DNA from 3 places in the Microbacterium sp. gxy059 genome. Region 1 is predicted to be linked to each of the others. Evidence: riboswitches for the same ligand, from Rfam matches in the RefSeq annotation. Region 1 holds a riboswitch; each other region holds the start of a gene.
What was found. Region 1 has a riboswitch for thiamine pyrophosphate ahead of thiD (bifunctional hydroxymethylpyrimidine kinase/phosphomethylpyrimidine kinase). Riboswitches for the same ligand answer to the same signal wherever they lie in the genome.

Region 2: it holds a riboswitch for thiamine pyrophosphate, as region 1 does, so the genes downstream of both, thiM (hydroxyethylthiazole kinase) here and thiD (bifunctional hydroxymethylpyrimidine kinase/phosphomethylpyrimidine kinase) in region 1, are expected to answer to the same signal.
Region 3: it holds a riboswitch for thiamine pyrophosphate, as region 1 does, so the genes downstream of both, NHL53_RS00715 (ECF transporter S component) here and thiD (bifunctional hydroxymethylpyrimidine kinase/phosphomethylpyrimidine kinase) in region 1, are expected to answer to the same signal.

What each region holds. Positions count from the first base shown of each region.
Region 1 covers NZ_JAMXWT010000027.1:21,077-26,173, reverse strand. The annotation lists gene NHL53_RS13190 (aldo/keto reductase) at 1-670, opposite strand, end outside; gene NHL53_RS13185 (DUF1697 domain-containing protein) at 968-1,510, opposite strand; TPP riboswitch at 1,557-1,649, shown strand; gene thiD (bifunctional hydroxymethylpyrimidine kinase/phosphomethylpyrimidine kinase) at 1,642-2,637, shown strand; gene NHL53_RS13175 (hypothetical protein) at 2,743-3,126, shown strand; gene NHL53_RS13170 (inorganic phosphate transporter) at 3,172-4,569, opposite strand; gene NHL53_RS13165 (ROK family protein) at 4,811-5,097, opposite strand, start outside.
Region 2 covers NZ_JAMXWT010000032.1:158-5,254, forward strand. The annotation lists gene NHL53_RS13895 (pseudouridine synthase) at 1-968, opposite strand, end outside; gene thiE (thiamine phosphate synthase) at 998-1,681, opposite strand; gene thiM (hydroxyethylthiazole kinase) at 1,678-2,538, opposite strand; TPP riboswitch at 2,526-2,620, opposite strand; tRNA gene NHL53_RS13910 (tRNA-Leu) at 2,657-2,730, opposite strand; gene NHL53_RS13915 (NAD(P)/FAD-dependent oxidoreductase) at 2,793-4,136, opposite strand; gene NHL53_RS13920 (S8 family serine peptidase) at 4,162-5,097, opposite strand, start outside.
Region 3 covers NZ_JAMXWT010000001.1:179,251-184,347, reverse strand. The annotation lists gene NHL53_RS00725 (hypothetical protein) at 333-527, opposite strand; gene NHL53_RS00720 (hypothetical protein) at 738-2,840, opposite strand; TPP riboswitch at 2,970-3,079, shown strand; gene NHL53_RS00715 (ECF transporter S component) at 3,074-3,706, shown strand; gene NHL53_RS00710 (ABC transporter ATP-binding protein) at 3,709-5,097, shown strand, end outside.

The DNA.
Region 1 (5,097 bases):
CGTGCCAGCGCAGGACGACCTGCGAGGGGGTGACGCCATGCCCCTCGGCGATGTCGTCGATGACGGGCTCGCCGAGCAGCTCGCTGCGGCGCGCGAGGGGGCTCCAGCTCTCGGTGCGGATGCCGTGCTCGGCATGGAAGGCGCGCAGCGCCGCCTGCGGGAAGTACGGATGCAGCTCGACCTGGTTGACCGCGGGGGTCACGCCCGTCTCCTCGATGAGGCGGGCGAGCATCTGCTCGGTGAAGTTCGAGACGCCGACCGAGCGCACGACCCCCTCGTCGCGCAGGGCGAGCATGCCGCGGAACGTGTCGACGTACTTGTCGACCCGCGGGTTCGGCCAGTGGATGAGGAGCAGGTCGATGCGCCCGAGCCCGAGGGTCTCGTCGGAGGCGCGCCCCGAGGCGATCGCCTCGTCGTAGCCGTGGTGCCGCCCTGGCACCTTCGTCGTGACGATGATCTCGTCTCGGTCGATGCCCGACTGCCGCACGGCCTCGCCGACCTCGCGCTCGTTGCCGTAGTTCACGGCCGTGTCGAGAAGGCGGTAGCCGCCGTCGATGCCGGCGCGGATCGAGGCGATGCCCTCGTCGCCGGTGAGCTTGTACGTGCCGAGGCCGAGCTCGGCGAAGGGGCGCGAGTCGTTCAGCGCGATCTGCGGGATCCGGATGGTCACCGTCGACGTCCTCTCTCGTGGGGCTGTTCCCCGAACCCTATCGACACCGGGCTCCGCCCCGCGAGGGCGGATCCCTTCCCGGGGCGCCCGTCTCGTGTCGCGTGTCGCGTGTCTCGCGCCGCGTGCCTCGTGCCGTCTCGCTCGCGAGTGGCGCAGGAATTCGCGAACGGCGCAGGAATCAGGCCGAATATCTGCGCCGCTCGCGAGGATCTGCGCCGCTCGCGAGCCGGGCGGGCGGGAATCCAGGCCAGCCGGGAGGGCAGAAGGCCGGGCGAACCGGCAGGCGGGACGGGGGCCTCACCCCTCGTCGAGCATCGCGAGCAGCCGGGTGGTGGTGCGCCAGTTGCGGATCGTCATCGACCGGTACGACGGCAGCTGCGTGATGCGCGAGATGCGGCTCTTCGACGCGAGGGCGGCGAGGCGCGAGGCGTAGATGACCCCGTCGCCGACGGCGATCTCGTCGACGCCCTCGCGCGGCTCGGGGAACTCCGCGTGGACCTCGGCGGCCGAGACGGGGTGCTTGAGGAAGATCACGTCGCTGCGGCGCTCGGGGTCGCCGTGCGAGGCGGGCGCGGCGTCGACGATCGCCGCCAGCTCGTCGCGCGAGCGGGTCACGACGACGAGGGGCAGGCCGAGCCGCTCCTCGAGCACGCCCTCCACGCGCGTCTCGAGGGCGGATCCGCCGGGGCCGTCATGGGAGAACACGACGTTCCCGCTCTGGATGTAGGTGCGCGCGTCGGCGTATCCCGCGTCGTGGAACGCCGCGGCGAGGTCGGGCATGCGGATGAGGTTCTTCCCGCCCACGTTGATGCCGCGGAGCAGGGCGACGGATCCGGTCATCCTCCGAGCGTACGGATCGCGCCCGGCGCCCGATAGAGTGTGCGGCGTACGTGACACGGGGTGCCCCGCCGGGGCTGAGAACACACCCGTCGAACCTGATCTAGCTCGAACTAGCGAAGGGATGTCGCTCGATGCGCACGCCTGAAGAATCCGTCCGCCCCGCGCCCCGCGTGCTCAGCATCGCCGGGTCCGACCCGTCGGGCGGCGCCGGGATCCATGCCGACCTGAAGAGCATCGCCGCGAACGGCGGCTACGGGATGGCCGCGATCACCGCGCTCACGGCCCAGAGCACGCGCGGCGTGCGCGCCGTGCACGTGCCTCCCGTCGACGTGCTCGTCGCCCAGCTCGACGCGCTGAGCGACGACATCGAGATCGACGCCGTGAAGATCGGCATGCTCGCGAACGCGGAGGTGACCCGCGCCGTCGACGCGTGGCTCGCCCGCGCCGGTGCGCCCGTCGTGGTCGTGGATCCCGTGATGGTCGCGACGAGCGGCGACCGGCTGCTCGACGACGACGCCGTGTCGGCGCTGCGCGACCTGCTGCGCCGCGCGGACGTGGTGACGCCGAACATCCCCGAGCTCGCCGTGCTCGTGTCCGAGCCCGAGGCCGACACGTGGGACGCCGTGCTCGCGCAGGCGGGCCGCGCGGCGCGGGAGTTCGGCGTCGACGTCGTGGCGAAGGGCGGGCACCTCGCGGGCGCCGACGCCCCCGACGCGCTCGTGACCGCCGCGGGCGAGGTGCGCGAGTTCCCCGGCGCGCGCATCGCGACGACGAACACGCACGGCACGGGGTGCTCCTTCTCCTCGGCGATCGCGACGCGGATCGCGGGCGGCGCCGACCGGGCGGGCGCCGTCGGCGAGGCGAAGCGCTGGCTGGCCGAGAGCATCCGCCACGGCGCCGCGCTGCGGGTGGGCGGCGGCAGCGGCCCCGTCAGCCACTTCGCGGGGCTGTGGGCCCGCGGCGGCCTCGAGACGGCTCCGACGCCCGAGGAGGCGGCCGCCGACTGGTGGGCCGCGTCGTCGGAGGCGCGGGAGGCGATCGACGCGCTGCCGTTCGTGCGCGGCCTCGGCGACGGATCCCTCGACCGCGACGCCTTCGTCTGGTACCTCGCGCAGGACGCCCTCTAACAGCGCGACTACTCGCGGGCGCTCGCGCAGGCGAGCCGCCTCGCCCCCACGCAGGAGGAGCAGGCGTTCTGGGCGCAGGGCGCGCACAGCTCGGTCGCCACGGAGATCCTGCTGCACGAGAGCTGGATCCCGAGCGACGCGCCCGCGGCGCCGAGCCGCACGACCGAGGCCTATCTCGCGCACCTCGAGGCGGCGGGCGCGCGCGGCGACTACGCGCAGCTCGTGGCGGCGGTGCTGCCCTGCTACTGGATCTACCAGGTCGTCGGCGAGCGTCTGCACGCGCTCTCCCACGACGAGCATCCGTACCGGTCGTGGCTCGACACCTACGCCGACGACGCGTTCGCGGAGGCGACCAGGCGCGCGATCGACATCGCCTCGCGCACGGCGGCCGCGGCCGACGCGGCGACCCGCGAGCGGATGCGACGGGCGTTCGTCGCCTCCTCATGGCACGAGCACGCCTTCTTCGCCGCGCCCCTGCGCGACCGGTGAGCGGAGCGGGGCGGGATCCCCGCGGCGGGCCCGCCCCTCTCGGCGTCAGAAGACGGCGCTGAGCACGAGGTAGCCGACCGCGCCGATGCCCGCGGAGACGGGCAGCGTGATGATCCACGCGAGGGCGATCGGCTTCATGAGCCCCCAGTTGGCGGCCCGGTTGACGAGCCCCACGCCGAGCACGGCGCCGATGAGGATGTGCGTGCTCGAGACGGGAAGGCCCAGCACGGAGGCGAGCATCACGACGCTGGCCGCCGCGAGCTCGGCGGCGAAGCCGGATGCGGGGTGGATCTCGGTGATGCGCTTGCCGACGGTCGTCACGACGCGACGCCCGATGAACCACAGTCCGGCGAGCAGCGCGATGCCGAAGGAGACGAGCACGGGCATCGGGACGACGGCCGCCGAGCTGACCGCGCTGGTGCGCAGCACGTCGAGGACCGCGGCGAAGGGCCCGACGGCGTTGGCGATGTCGTTCGCGCCGTGGCTGAAGGCGAAGGCGCAGGCGGTGAACACCTGCATCCAGGCGAAGAGCGTGAAGCTCGCCTTGGTGAACGAGCGCTTCTTGAGGGTCTTCGTGAGGGCGAAGGAGACCGCCCACACGATCGCGCCGAGCATGGCGAGCGCGAGCACGATGAGCACCACGCTGAACTCGAGGTGCAGGTTGCTGAGGCCCTTCACGAGCAGCATGCCGGCGAGGATGATCGATGCGCCGGCCGCGATGAACGGCACGTAGCGGCGCAGCGCGCGGTGGCCCGACTTGCCCTCGTCGTCGTGCGAGAGCACGAAGCGCTTGATGAACCAGAACAGCAGGAAGGCGCAGATCCCGCCGAGGGTCGGCGAGATGATCCACGACACCGCGATCTTGCCGATCTCGCCCCACTGCACCATGTCGGCGGCGCCGATGCCGGTCGCGATGCCCATGGCGACCGCGCCGCCGACGATGCCGCCGACGATCGAGTGGGTCGTGGAGACCGGCCACCCCATGCGCGTGGCGATGAAGAGCCAGGCGGCGGCGCCGAGGAGCGCCGACATCATGACGAACACGAAGTGTTCGGGGCTCTGCGAGACGACCGTCAGGTCGACGATGCCGCTGCGTACCGTCTCGGTGACCTCGCCGCCCGCGAGGATCGCGCCCGACACCTCGAAAACCGCGGCGACGAGGAGCGCCTGCTTCATCGTGAGCGTTCCGGATCCGACGCTCGTACCGAACGAGTTCGCCACGTCGTTGCCGCCGATGTTGAACGCCATGAACATGCCGAATGCGATCGCGGTGATCAGCAGGATCCGGTTGGTCTCGGGCGACACCCATCCGAGCGACCAGAACGCGAACCCGACGAGCGCGACGGCGAGGAGCAGGCCGAACGCGAGATGCCAGGTGCGATCCGACCCGGGTCCCTTGCTGCTCGCGGCCTTCAGGGGGTCGTTCTTCGCGTCGTTCGCCACCGCGTGCTGCTCCTGGGGGTCTGGCTGACGGCGCCGATCGACGCCCGGACGAGGACAGTCCCCGCGAGCGAACACGAGGTTGAGAGAAGGTTAACAACAGGTAGCCGAGCGCTGGGAGTACCCTGCCTGAACGTCGCCCGGCAGCCGCGGGATCCTGCGGGAGGACGCGCATCCGACGACGCGGGTCCCGCCTGCCCCCGCGCCCCGGATCCGTTCACCTGCGCGTCACCGGGGCGCCCCGTCAGCGCGGGAGGCCGTCGCGCGCGGGGTCGTCGAGGATCCGGGCGAAGGCCGCCTCGGCGGCGCCGATCAGCAGACGATCCTCGCCGAGAGCCGCGACGCGGATCTCCAGATCCTCCATGCTCGCCGCCATCGCGTCGGCGGCGACGGCCGCACGCAGGCCGGCGGGATCGCTCTGCAGGATCGTCGCGAGGAACCCGCCGAGGATGACGATGGAGGGGTTGAGCACGTTCACCGCGTTCGCGAGCGCGGTGGCGAGGATGCGGCGCTGGCGTCCGAGCTCGGCGG
Region 2 (5,097 bases), on a different contig from region 1:
CCCGTCAGCGGGTCGTCGAACGCGAGGCGCTCGGCGAGCAGCTGCAGCGTGTGCGAGAAGTCGTACGGATCCGGGTCGACGTCGCGGGGATAGACGGGATCCCCGAGCAGCGGCATCCCGAGTCCGCTCATGTGCACGCGCAGCTGGTGGGTGCGCCCCGTGTGCGGCACGAGGGAGAACTCGCCCGCCCACCCGCCGCCGTGCGGGAACGCGCGCAGCAGCCGGATCGAGGTGCGCGCGTTGGGCGTACCGGGGATCTCGCGCACGGGGCGCTCGCCGTCGATCTTGCGCAGCCGCGAGCGGCGTTCGCGCTCCTCGCCGTCCTCCAGCCCGAGGGGCAGGGCGTCGCCGGGCGACCAGCCCGCGGGCAGGTGCGCGAGGGCGCGGTACGTCTTCTCGATCTCCCGGCGCTGGAACAGCGTCTGGTAGGCGCCGCGGGTCTCGGGGCGCCGCGAGAGGGCGAGCAGCCCGCCCGTGACGCGGTCGAGTCGGTGGATCGCCACGATGTCGTCCTCACCGCGCGCCACGCGCATCCGCGTCACGACGCACTCGCGCACGAAGACCCCGTTGGGCGTGGAGGCGAGGAACGGGGGCTTGTCGACGACGAGGAGGTCGGCGTCCTCGTGGACGACGTCGATCTCGAAGGGGATCGCGTCCTCGTATGGGACGGGCTTGTGGAACACGTAGAAGCCGCCGGGGATGACGGCGTCGTCGAGGCGCACGCGTCGGCCCGTCTGGTCGGTCAGCTCTCCCCGACCCGTGAAGTACTCCGGGGCGAGCGGCTCCGCGCCGAACGCCTGCTCGCGCCCCATCGTCGTCGGGATGACGATGTCGGAGAGCCACTCCCGCACGGTCGCCGGGACGGGCAGGTCACGGGCCGCGTGGGTCTGGGAGCCGCCAGGCGCGCGCAGGCGCGCCGCCGTGATCCCGTCGCGGGGAGGGAGGATCCGTTTTCCGAAGCGCGCCACGAGCACCGGAGTCTAGCGTCCGGCGGGTGTCACTCCCCCGTGAACGCGGCGCGCATCCGCGCGGACGCCTCGCGCGGATCCTCCGCGAGGCAGATGGCGGAGACGGCGCACACGCCGACGACGCCCGTTCCCCGGAGCTCAGCGGCCCGCGCGGCGTCGATGCCGCCGATCGCGACGCCGGGCAGCCCCGCCTCGGCCGCGAGGAGCGCGATGCGCTCCGGCCCGATCCCGGAGGGCGCGTCGGCCTTCGTCGCGGTGTCGTAGGCGGGGCCGATGCCGACGAGATCGACGGCGCCGCTCTCGCGGGCGGCCCGCAGCTCGCCGGACGTCGCGACAGACAGCCCGATGAGCGGCGCGGGGCCGAGCAGGTCTCTCACCTCGGCGGGCGGCGCGTCGGACTGCCCGATGTGCACGTGCACGGCGCGGCCGTCGCGACCGAGGTCGCGCGCGACCCGCACGCGGTCGTTGACGAACACCGGCACCTCTCGGGCGATGCCCTCGGCGCGGCGCACCCGGGCGATCGCGTCGAGGACGTCCTCGACCAGCACGCGGAACGCCGCGTCGGTCGCGGTCTTGTCCCGCACCTGCACGACGCCCGCGCCGCCCGCCACCGCGAGGGCCGCGGTCTCCGCGACCGTCCTCCCCGCGCGGGCGCACTGGGCCGTGTCGGTGACGAGGTACAGGGAGAAGTCGTACGGGGCGAGACGGCTCATGACCGCTCCTCGCTCCGCACCTCGGCCGTCACGGTGACGGCGGCGATCTCCTCCGGCGCGAGAGCGTGCAGGGCGTCGACGAACGCGACCGCGAAACTGCCGGGGCCCTGCGCGCTCTCCGCCGCTCGCGCGCCTGCGGCGGCGAAGTGCGCGTGCGCCGCGGCGACCGCCCAGAGAGCCGCGTCCGGGTCGGTGCGATCCGCGGCGCCGAGATAGGCCGCGGCGACCGCGCCGAGCGAGCAGCCCGTCCCGATGACGAGGGGCATGAGGTCGCTGCCGCCCCCGACGCGCACGACGTCGGCGCCGCCCTCGGCGCGCGTCCGCACGATCGCGTCGACCGGCCCCGAGACGGCGATGACGGATCCCGGGACGCCGGTTCCGGAGGCGAGCGCGCGCGACAGTTCGACGGCCGCGGGGAGCACCGCGTCGACCTCGTCGGTCGCGTCCACGCCCCGCCCGCCGGCGCCGTGCCCGGCGAGCGCCGCGATCTCGGAGGCGTTGCCGCGCACCGCCGTCGGGCGCTGGGCGGCCGCGGCGCGGATCCGCGTGGTGCGGTAGTCGACGCCGCCCACGCTGACGGGGTCGAGCACCCACGGCGTGCCGAGGGCGTTCGCCTCGGCGATCGCCGCGTCGGCGGCGAGGAGCTGATGGCTGGTCGCCGTGCCGAAGTTCACGAGGATGCCGTTCGCGATGCGCGCGAACTGCGCCGCGTCGGCCTCGTGGTCGAGCATCGCGGGCGAGGCGCCGCACGCGAGCAGCGCGTTGGCCGTCACCTGCTGCACGACGGTGTTGGTGATGCACTGCACGAGAGGAGCGGCCGCCCGCACCCTCTCGACGGCGTGCGCGATCTGCTGCATGACATTCCCTCCGCTGGAGCTACCCGGATCAGGTTCGACGGGTGTGATCTCAGCCGCGGTCGCGGCACCCCGTGTCAACGCAGATCAACCTACCGCATCGCGGGAGGGCGGCGGACGGTGCCCCCGGTGGGATTCGAACCCACACTGCGCCGAGTTTAAGTCGGCTGCCTCTGCCGGTTGGGCTACGGGGGCGGATGGCCGAAGCGCCCCTCCCGCGCATCGCGGGCAGGGGCGCTTCGGAGGACATCAGAGCGTCACTTCTCGTCGGTCTTCGGCTTGGGGCGCGAGGCGAACGCCTCGAAGAACGCGCGGGGATCCTGTGTGGCCTTCAGCTGCACCTGGTCGCGGCCCAGGAAGAAGTTGTGCCACCAGCCCCACAGGACGCGCCACTTGCGCTCCCACGTGGGCATCGCGAGGCCGTGGTAGCCGCGGTGCGCGCACCAGGCGAGGAAGCCCGTGAGGGCGATCTTGCCCGACTGGAAGGCGCCCTGGTAGAGGCCGAGACCCGCGACCGCGCCGAGGTTCTTGTGCACGTAGTCGACCGGCTGCTCTCCGCGCAGCGTGGCGACGACGTTCTTCGCGAGGCGCTTCGCCTGGCGCACCGCGTGCTGCGCGTTGGGCACGCACATGCCGCCCACGCCGCCGCCCGTGAGGTCGGGAACGGCCGCCACGTCGCCCGCGGCCCATGCGCCCTCGATCACGGCGCCGCTCTCGTCGACGACGCGCAGGTCGGCCTGCGTCGAGATCCGCCCGCGGGCCTCCCGCGGCAGGTCGCTGCCGTTCACGACCTGCGGGTTCGCCATGACGCCCGCGGTCCAGATGATGAGGTCGCTCGGGTACTCCTCGCCCGTGTTCGTCTTCACCACGCCGTCGGTCGCGTCGGCCACCTGCGTGTCGAGGTGCACGTACGCGCCGCGCCGAGCGAGGTCCTTGAGGACCTTCTCGCTCGTCTCGAGCGAGACCTCGGGCATGATGCGCCCCATCGCCTCGATGAGGTGGAACTGCGTCTCCTCGAAGGTGATCTCGGGGAACTTCTCGAGCAGGGCCGAGGCGGCCGAGCGCAGCTCCGCGAGCGTCTCGATGCCGGCGAATCCGCCGCCCACGACGACCGTCGTCAGGAGGCGCCGGCGCACCGGGCTCTCCTTCGGGAGCGCGGCCGCCTTCTCGAAGTTCGACACGAGCTGGTCGCGCACCGCGACGGCCTCCTCGATCGACTTCATGCCGATCGCGTGGTCGGCGATGCCCGGGATCGGGAAGGTGCGCGAGACGGACCCGGCGGTCACGACGATCTGGTCGTACTCGAGCTCCCAGCTCTCGCCGTGCTCGGGCGCGATCGTCGCCGTCCTGTTCGCGTGGTCGATGCTCGCGACCTTCGCGTTGATGACCTTCGTCTTCTTGAGGTGACGACGGTGCGAGACGACCGCGTGGCGGGGCTCGATGGCGCCGGCCGCGACCTCGGGAAGGAACGGCAGGTACGACATGTACGGGAGCGGGTCGACGACGATGACCTCTGCCTCCCCGGCTCGCAGGTGCTTCTCGAGCTTCCACGCGGTGTAGAAACCCGCGTATCCACCGCCGACGATGAGGATCTTGGGCACGGAAACTAATCTCCTTGGAATTTGTTCAGGAGCCCGTCCGCGCGTGCTGCGCGCGAACCGAGCGGATGCGCCGGGACACAGCGACGACGCCGAGCACGATCAGGATACCAGCGACGCTCAGGGCGACGAGCGGGAGGGTGACCTCGCGCAGGCTGTCGGACGACGGGACGAGGGGGCTGCCCGCCTCGGCGGGCGGGTCGGGCGGCGGGAGCGCCGGGATCTCCACGGGCTCCGGGGCGGGGGCGGGCTCCGCGTCGTTCGAGATCTCCCCGCTGCGGTTCAGCGTGATCCACTGGCGCAGCTCCTGGGCGGGGTTCTTGTCGACCGCCTCGACGTCGGCCTCCACCGCGGCCTGCGCGTCGACGAGGCCGAACCCGTAGAGCGGATCCCGCCCGTCGTACTCGCGCGGGGGCGGCGAGGCGGTCTGCAGGATCCGGTTGATCACGTTGCCGGCGTCGAGGTCGGGGTGCGCGGACCTCACCAGCGCCGCGATGCCCGAGACGATGGGGGCCGCGCCGCTCGTGCCGTTCCACTCGTTCACCTGCCCGGACGGGCTGATCCCGCGCAGGTGCTCGCTCGGGGCCGTCACGCCGATCGTGACGCCCTGGGTCGACGCCCCCTGGCTCGCGCGCCCCTCGCGGTCGACGCCGCCCACGACGAGCACCCCGGGCATCGTGGCGGGCGCGCCGACGATGTTCGTGCCGCTGTCCCGGTTCCCGGCGGCCGCGATCACGACGACGTCGTGCTCCATCGCGTAGAGGAACGCCTCATCCCAGCTCTCGCCCCAGGTCGGCTGGTTGATCGTGAAGGAGAGGTTGATGACGTCGGCGCCGTTGTCGACGGCCCAGTGGATCGCGTCGGCGACCTGATCGGAGAACGGCACCTCGCTGACGGATCCGAAGCCGAGGGAGATCGCGAGCACCTCCGCCTCGGGCGCGACGCCGATCATCCCGGCGTCGTC
Region 3 (5,097 bases), on a different contig from region 1:
ATCGCGCCGTCCCGCCTCCTCGGAGGGGCGGCGTGGCGTTCGGGGCGTGGACCAGCACGTGGGGGAGGCCCCGGGTCGCGCCGTCTCGCGTCCTCGGGCGTGCGGCAGAGCGTCCGGGCCGCAGAAGCGCACCCTGGGCGGCCCCGGATCCGATTGTTTCGCCGACGCGGGGCGGGGCGGATCCGCCCGAGTCGCGGAGAAGCACGTCGAGAGGGCTCGGATCGCGCCGTTTCGCATCCTCGGGCCAGGCAGCTTCCGCTCAGGTCGCAGAAGCGCACGCCGGGTGGCCCGGGGCGCGCCGTCTTGCGCCCTCGGACCGGGCGGCCCCGCCCTCACCACCCGAAGAACGCGATGCCCGCCTGCGCGACGAGCCCGGCCACGGCGCAGACCACGAGGATGACGCCGACCGTGATCGCGGCGGTGCTCGACGACATCGGATCCGCGCTCTTCGGTCGGCGGCGGATCAGCAGGATCCCGCCGGCGCCCGCGACGATCGCGAACGCCGCGACGATCAGGAGGTCGCGCACCGGATCCCGCCCTGCGTCATCGCACCCGCCGCCGTTTCGCATACCCGAACGCGCAGCGCGGTGCCCGGGTCGCAGAGATGCACTGCCAGGAGCCCCGGATCCCGCCGGTTCGCATACTCGGAGACCGGCGGGTCCGCCCGGGTCGCAGAGATGCACTGCCAGGAGCCCCGGATCCCGCCATTTCGCATACCTGGAGCGCGCGGATCCGCGTCAGCTCCCCGTGATCCCCAGCAGGTCGAGGGGGTGGGTGAGGCGCCACTGGAGGCTCGGGCGCTCCAGGGTGTCGGACGTCTCGAGCGGCACCGTGGCGCTGTCCATCGCGCCCGTCACCGTGAGCGTGCCGGCGTCGGCGCCGCGCAGCGCCTCGACGTCGATGCCGTAGTCGGTCTCGAGCTCGCTGCCCTCGCCGTTCCAGAGCGTCAGCGACACGGCCTCCGAGGTCACGATGTCGGTCGACGCGCCCCAGGGCGTCGTCGCCGTCGCGACGACCGTTCCCGCCGGCAGCACCTCGACCGGCTGCAGCGCCTGCGTCGCCGCGTCGAGCAGCTGTCGGGAGACGTCCGCCCGGGCATCCTCGCTGTCCTGGCCCAGGACGGCCGCGTACACGCGCGTGGGGTCGCCGTCGCCGAGGGCGACCTGCTTCACCGTGAGCAGGTTCCAGATGTTGGGAACGGGCCAGATCGCGCCGGTCTTGAGGCCGACGATGCCCTCCTCGCCGCTGAGCGGGTTGGAGTTCTCGACGATCCCCGCGCCGGGCAGCTCCACCTCGTCCTTCGCGACGATCTCCGCGACGACCGGGTGCTGCATCGCGACCTCGGCGACGCGCAGGATCGCGCTCGGGGTGCCGACGTTGTCGGGCCGGATGCCGGTCGGCTCGACGAGCGAGATGCCGTCGATCCCGTTCTCCTCGAGCCAGCCGAGGGCCTCGAGCACGAACGCGTCGCGGTCGTAGTCCCACGCGTAGTCGATGAGCTTGTTGAGGTAGTTGCCCGCGGATCCGAGGAGGATGCCCTCGAGCAGCTGGTACTCGGTGAGGGTGCCGTCGACCGGCACCTCGAGCGCCGACTCGTTGCGGTACGTGTACGCCCAGTACTCGTTCTGGTCGGCGAACCCGAAGCCGATCTCGGGGCCCTGCTCGCCGGGCTCGAGCGGCAGGCGATCGAGGATCACCATGACCGAGATCACCTTCGTGAGGCTCGCGAGCGGCACCTGCTGCTCGGGGTTCTCGGCGGTCGCCGAGCTCAGCACCTCGCCGGTGCCCTCGATCGACAGCGCCGCGGACCCCAGCTCGGGCCAGGGCATCTGCGCGGGCGCGGCAGTCGGCGCTTCGACCTGCGCGGCCTGCAGGCTCGGGGTGATCGAGCTGAGAGGCCAGACGGCGAAGGTCACGACGTAGGCGACGGCGAGGATGATCGCCGTGAGGATCGGCGCGACGATCGCGCCGACCACGCGGCCGCGGCGCGACGGGAGGGGCTCCTCGGATCCGCCCACGATCGGCACCTGTCCCGTTCCCACGCTCTCGGCGGTGAGCCACGCGAGAGCCTGCTGCGTCTGGTCGTCCGCGTCCTGCGGAACATAGGCCGTGCGCACGGTGGGGGCGCCGGGCGTCGAGGCGCCCGGCGCGGGCTCGGCGGGCGACGCGGCGCCGGGAGCCGGCGGAGCGGGCTCGGCCGGTGCGGCATCGGGGGAGGGCGCCGTCGCGGCGGCGGGCTGCTCCTCCGGCACGATGATCGGGATGGCGCCCGCGTGCGTCGCGGGCTCGGCGCCGTCGTCGGGCGTCTGCGCCTCCGGAGAGAGGGGCTCCTGCGGGGCCTCGGCCAGCTGCTCCGCGGCGACGGAGCCCGCTGGCGGGACCGCGGGGATCCCCCCGGTCGCGAGCACGCGTCCGTCGGCGATCACGGGCAGCGACTGCGTGGCGGATCCGAGCATCTGCTCCAGGCCGCCGTCGCGGCGGCGGTCGCGCCGCCGGAACCCGCCGAACATCTCGCCGATGAGGCGGATCGAATCCGTCTCGGGCTGCGCGGGATACGCGTCGTCGTCCGAGGCGTCCTCGCCGGCGTCGTCGTCCCGATCCTCGTCGTCGTCCTCATCCTCGTCTTCGTCGTCGGAGATGACGTCGAACAGCCCGGTGATGGTCGGAACGGACCCCGTCGTCGTGGAGGGAGGCGGGTCGAACATCCGGCCGAGCGCGGAGACGGAATCGGTGTCGGGCGCGTCGGGATCCGTCGCGTCGGCGTCGCCGCCCGCGCGATCCGCGCCGGCGCCGCGCGGGGAGACCTCGTCGCGCGCGTCGAATCCGTCGTCAGTGCTCACGCGGTCACGTTACTCGATCCGGCTCGGGAAGCGGCGACGGAGCGGCCCCGCGCCGCTCACGATCCGATGACATCGCGCCTCCCGGCGGCTTGCCCGCGGCGGGAGGGGGCGGGCTATACTCCGAGACGCACACCACCCCACGGGAGTCCGAGAAGCCGGGCTGAGAGGGCGCGAGCCGCGCGCCGACCGTCGAACCTGATCCGGATCATGCCGGCGCAGGAAGGAGAACAGCAATGTCTGCACCCGTGTCCTCGTCTGAGAAGACCGCACGCACCACGACCGCCCGCTGGCGGGTCATCGACATCGTCGTCGCCGCGGTGCTGGGCGTCGCGATCGGCCTCGTGTTCTGGGGCTGGAACACGGTCGGCGGCGCCTGGTTCGGCGCCGCGGACGCCCTGACGCCGGGGCTCGGCGGCATCGCCGTCGGCATCTGGCTGCTGGGCGGCGTCGTGGGCGGGCTCATCATCCGCAAGCCAGGCGCGGCGCTCCTCGTCGAGGTCGTCGCGGCGACCGTCTCGGCGCTGATCGGCAACGTCTGGGGCGTCTCGACGATCCTGTCGGGCATCGTCCAGGGGCTCGGGGCCGAGATCGTGCTCGCCGCGTTCCTCTACCGCAGGTTCGGCCTTCCCACCGCGATGCTCGCGGGCGTCGGCGCGGGCATCGCCGCATGGACGTTCGAGCTGTTCTACGGCAGCACGCCCAACATCCTGAAGACCGTCGAGTTCAACGTCATCTACCTCGGATCCCTCATCGTGTCGGGCGCTCTGCTGGCGGGCCTCGTGGGCTGGCTGCTCGTGCGCGCCCTCGCCGCGACGGGCGCGCTCAGCCGCTTCGCCGCGGGCCGGGAAGTCGCGCGCGAGGTCTGAGGATGCCGGGCACAGGACCCGCTCGCGTCTCCGCGGCGGGCTGGGGATGGCGCTACGCGGGCCGCCGGCTCCCGGCGACGCGCGACGTGACGTTCGAGATCGCGCCGGGCGAGCGCGTGCTCCTGCTCGGCGCGTCCGGCGCCGGCAAGTCGACGCTCATGGCGGGGCTCGCCGGTGTGCTGGGCGACGCCGACGAGGGGGAGCGCACGGGAGCGCTCCTCGTCGACGGCGAGCCGCCCGAGACGCGCCGCGGCCGCACGGGACTCGTGCTGCAGGATCCGGATGCCGGCCTCGTGCTGTCGAAGGTCGGCGACGACATCGCGTTCGGGTGCGAGAACCTCGGCGTTCCCGCCGCGGAGATCCCGGCCCGCGTCGCGGAGGCGATGGAGGCCGTCGGCCTCGACGTGCCGACGGACCGCGCCACGAAGGCCCTCTCGGGCGGGCAGAAGCAGCGGCTGGCCCTCGCGGGGGTGCTCGCGATGCGCCCCGGCCTGCTGCTGCTCGACGAGCCGACGGCGAACCTCGACCCCGAGGGCGTCGCGGAGGTGCGCGCGAGCGTCGAGCGGATCGTCGACGGCACCGGATCCACCCTCGTCGTCGTCGAGCACCGCACCGAGATCTGGGCCGACCTCATGACCCGCGTCATCGTGCTCGCGGCCGACGGGGGACTCCTCGCCGACGGCCCGCCCGACGAGGTGTTCGCGCGGCACGGCGACGCGCTCGCCGCGGCGGGCGTGTGGGTGCCGGGTCGCGAGATCGAGCTGCCCGCGCTGCCACTCGCCTCGCCGGGGGACGACCCGGTGCTGGCCGCCCGCGGCCTCGCCGTGTCGCGCGACGGGCGCACGCCTGTGCAGACGGGTCTGGAGGTGCGGATCCCCTCGGGCGCCGCGACGACGATCACGGGGCCCAACGGCGCCGGGAAGTCGACGCTCGCGCTGACCCTCGCGGGCCTGATCCCCGAGCTCGAGGGGGAGGTCGTCTCGGCGCCCGACCTCGCCGGACGGTCGGGCAGGAGGCCCGCGAAGTGGACGTCGCGCGAGCTCCTCACCCGCATCGGCACGGTCTTCCAGGAGCCGGAGCACCAGTTCCTCGCCCGCACGCTGCGCGAGGAGCTCGCGATCGGCCCCCGAGCGCTCGGCTGGCCCGCGCCGCGCATCGCGGAGGTCGTCGACGGTCTCCTCGAGCGCCTGCACCTCGATCACCTCGCCGAGGCGAACCCCTTCACCCTGTCGGGCGGGCAGAAGCGCCGCCTGTCCGTCGCGACGGTGCTCGCGGCGTCGCCGCGCGTCATCGTGCTCGACGAGCCCACGTTCGGGCAGGACCGCCGGGGCTGGATCGAGGTCGTCGCCCTCATGCAGGAGGAGATCGCGCGCGGCGGATCCGTCGTCGCC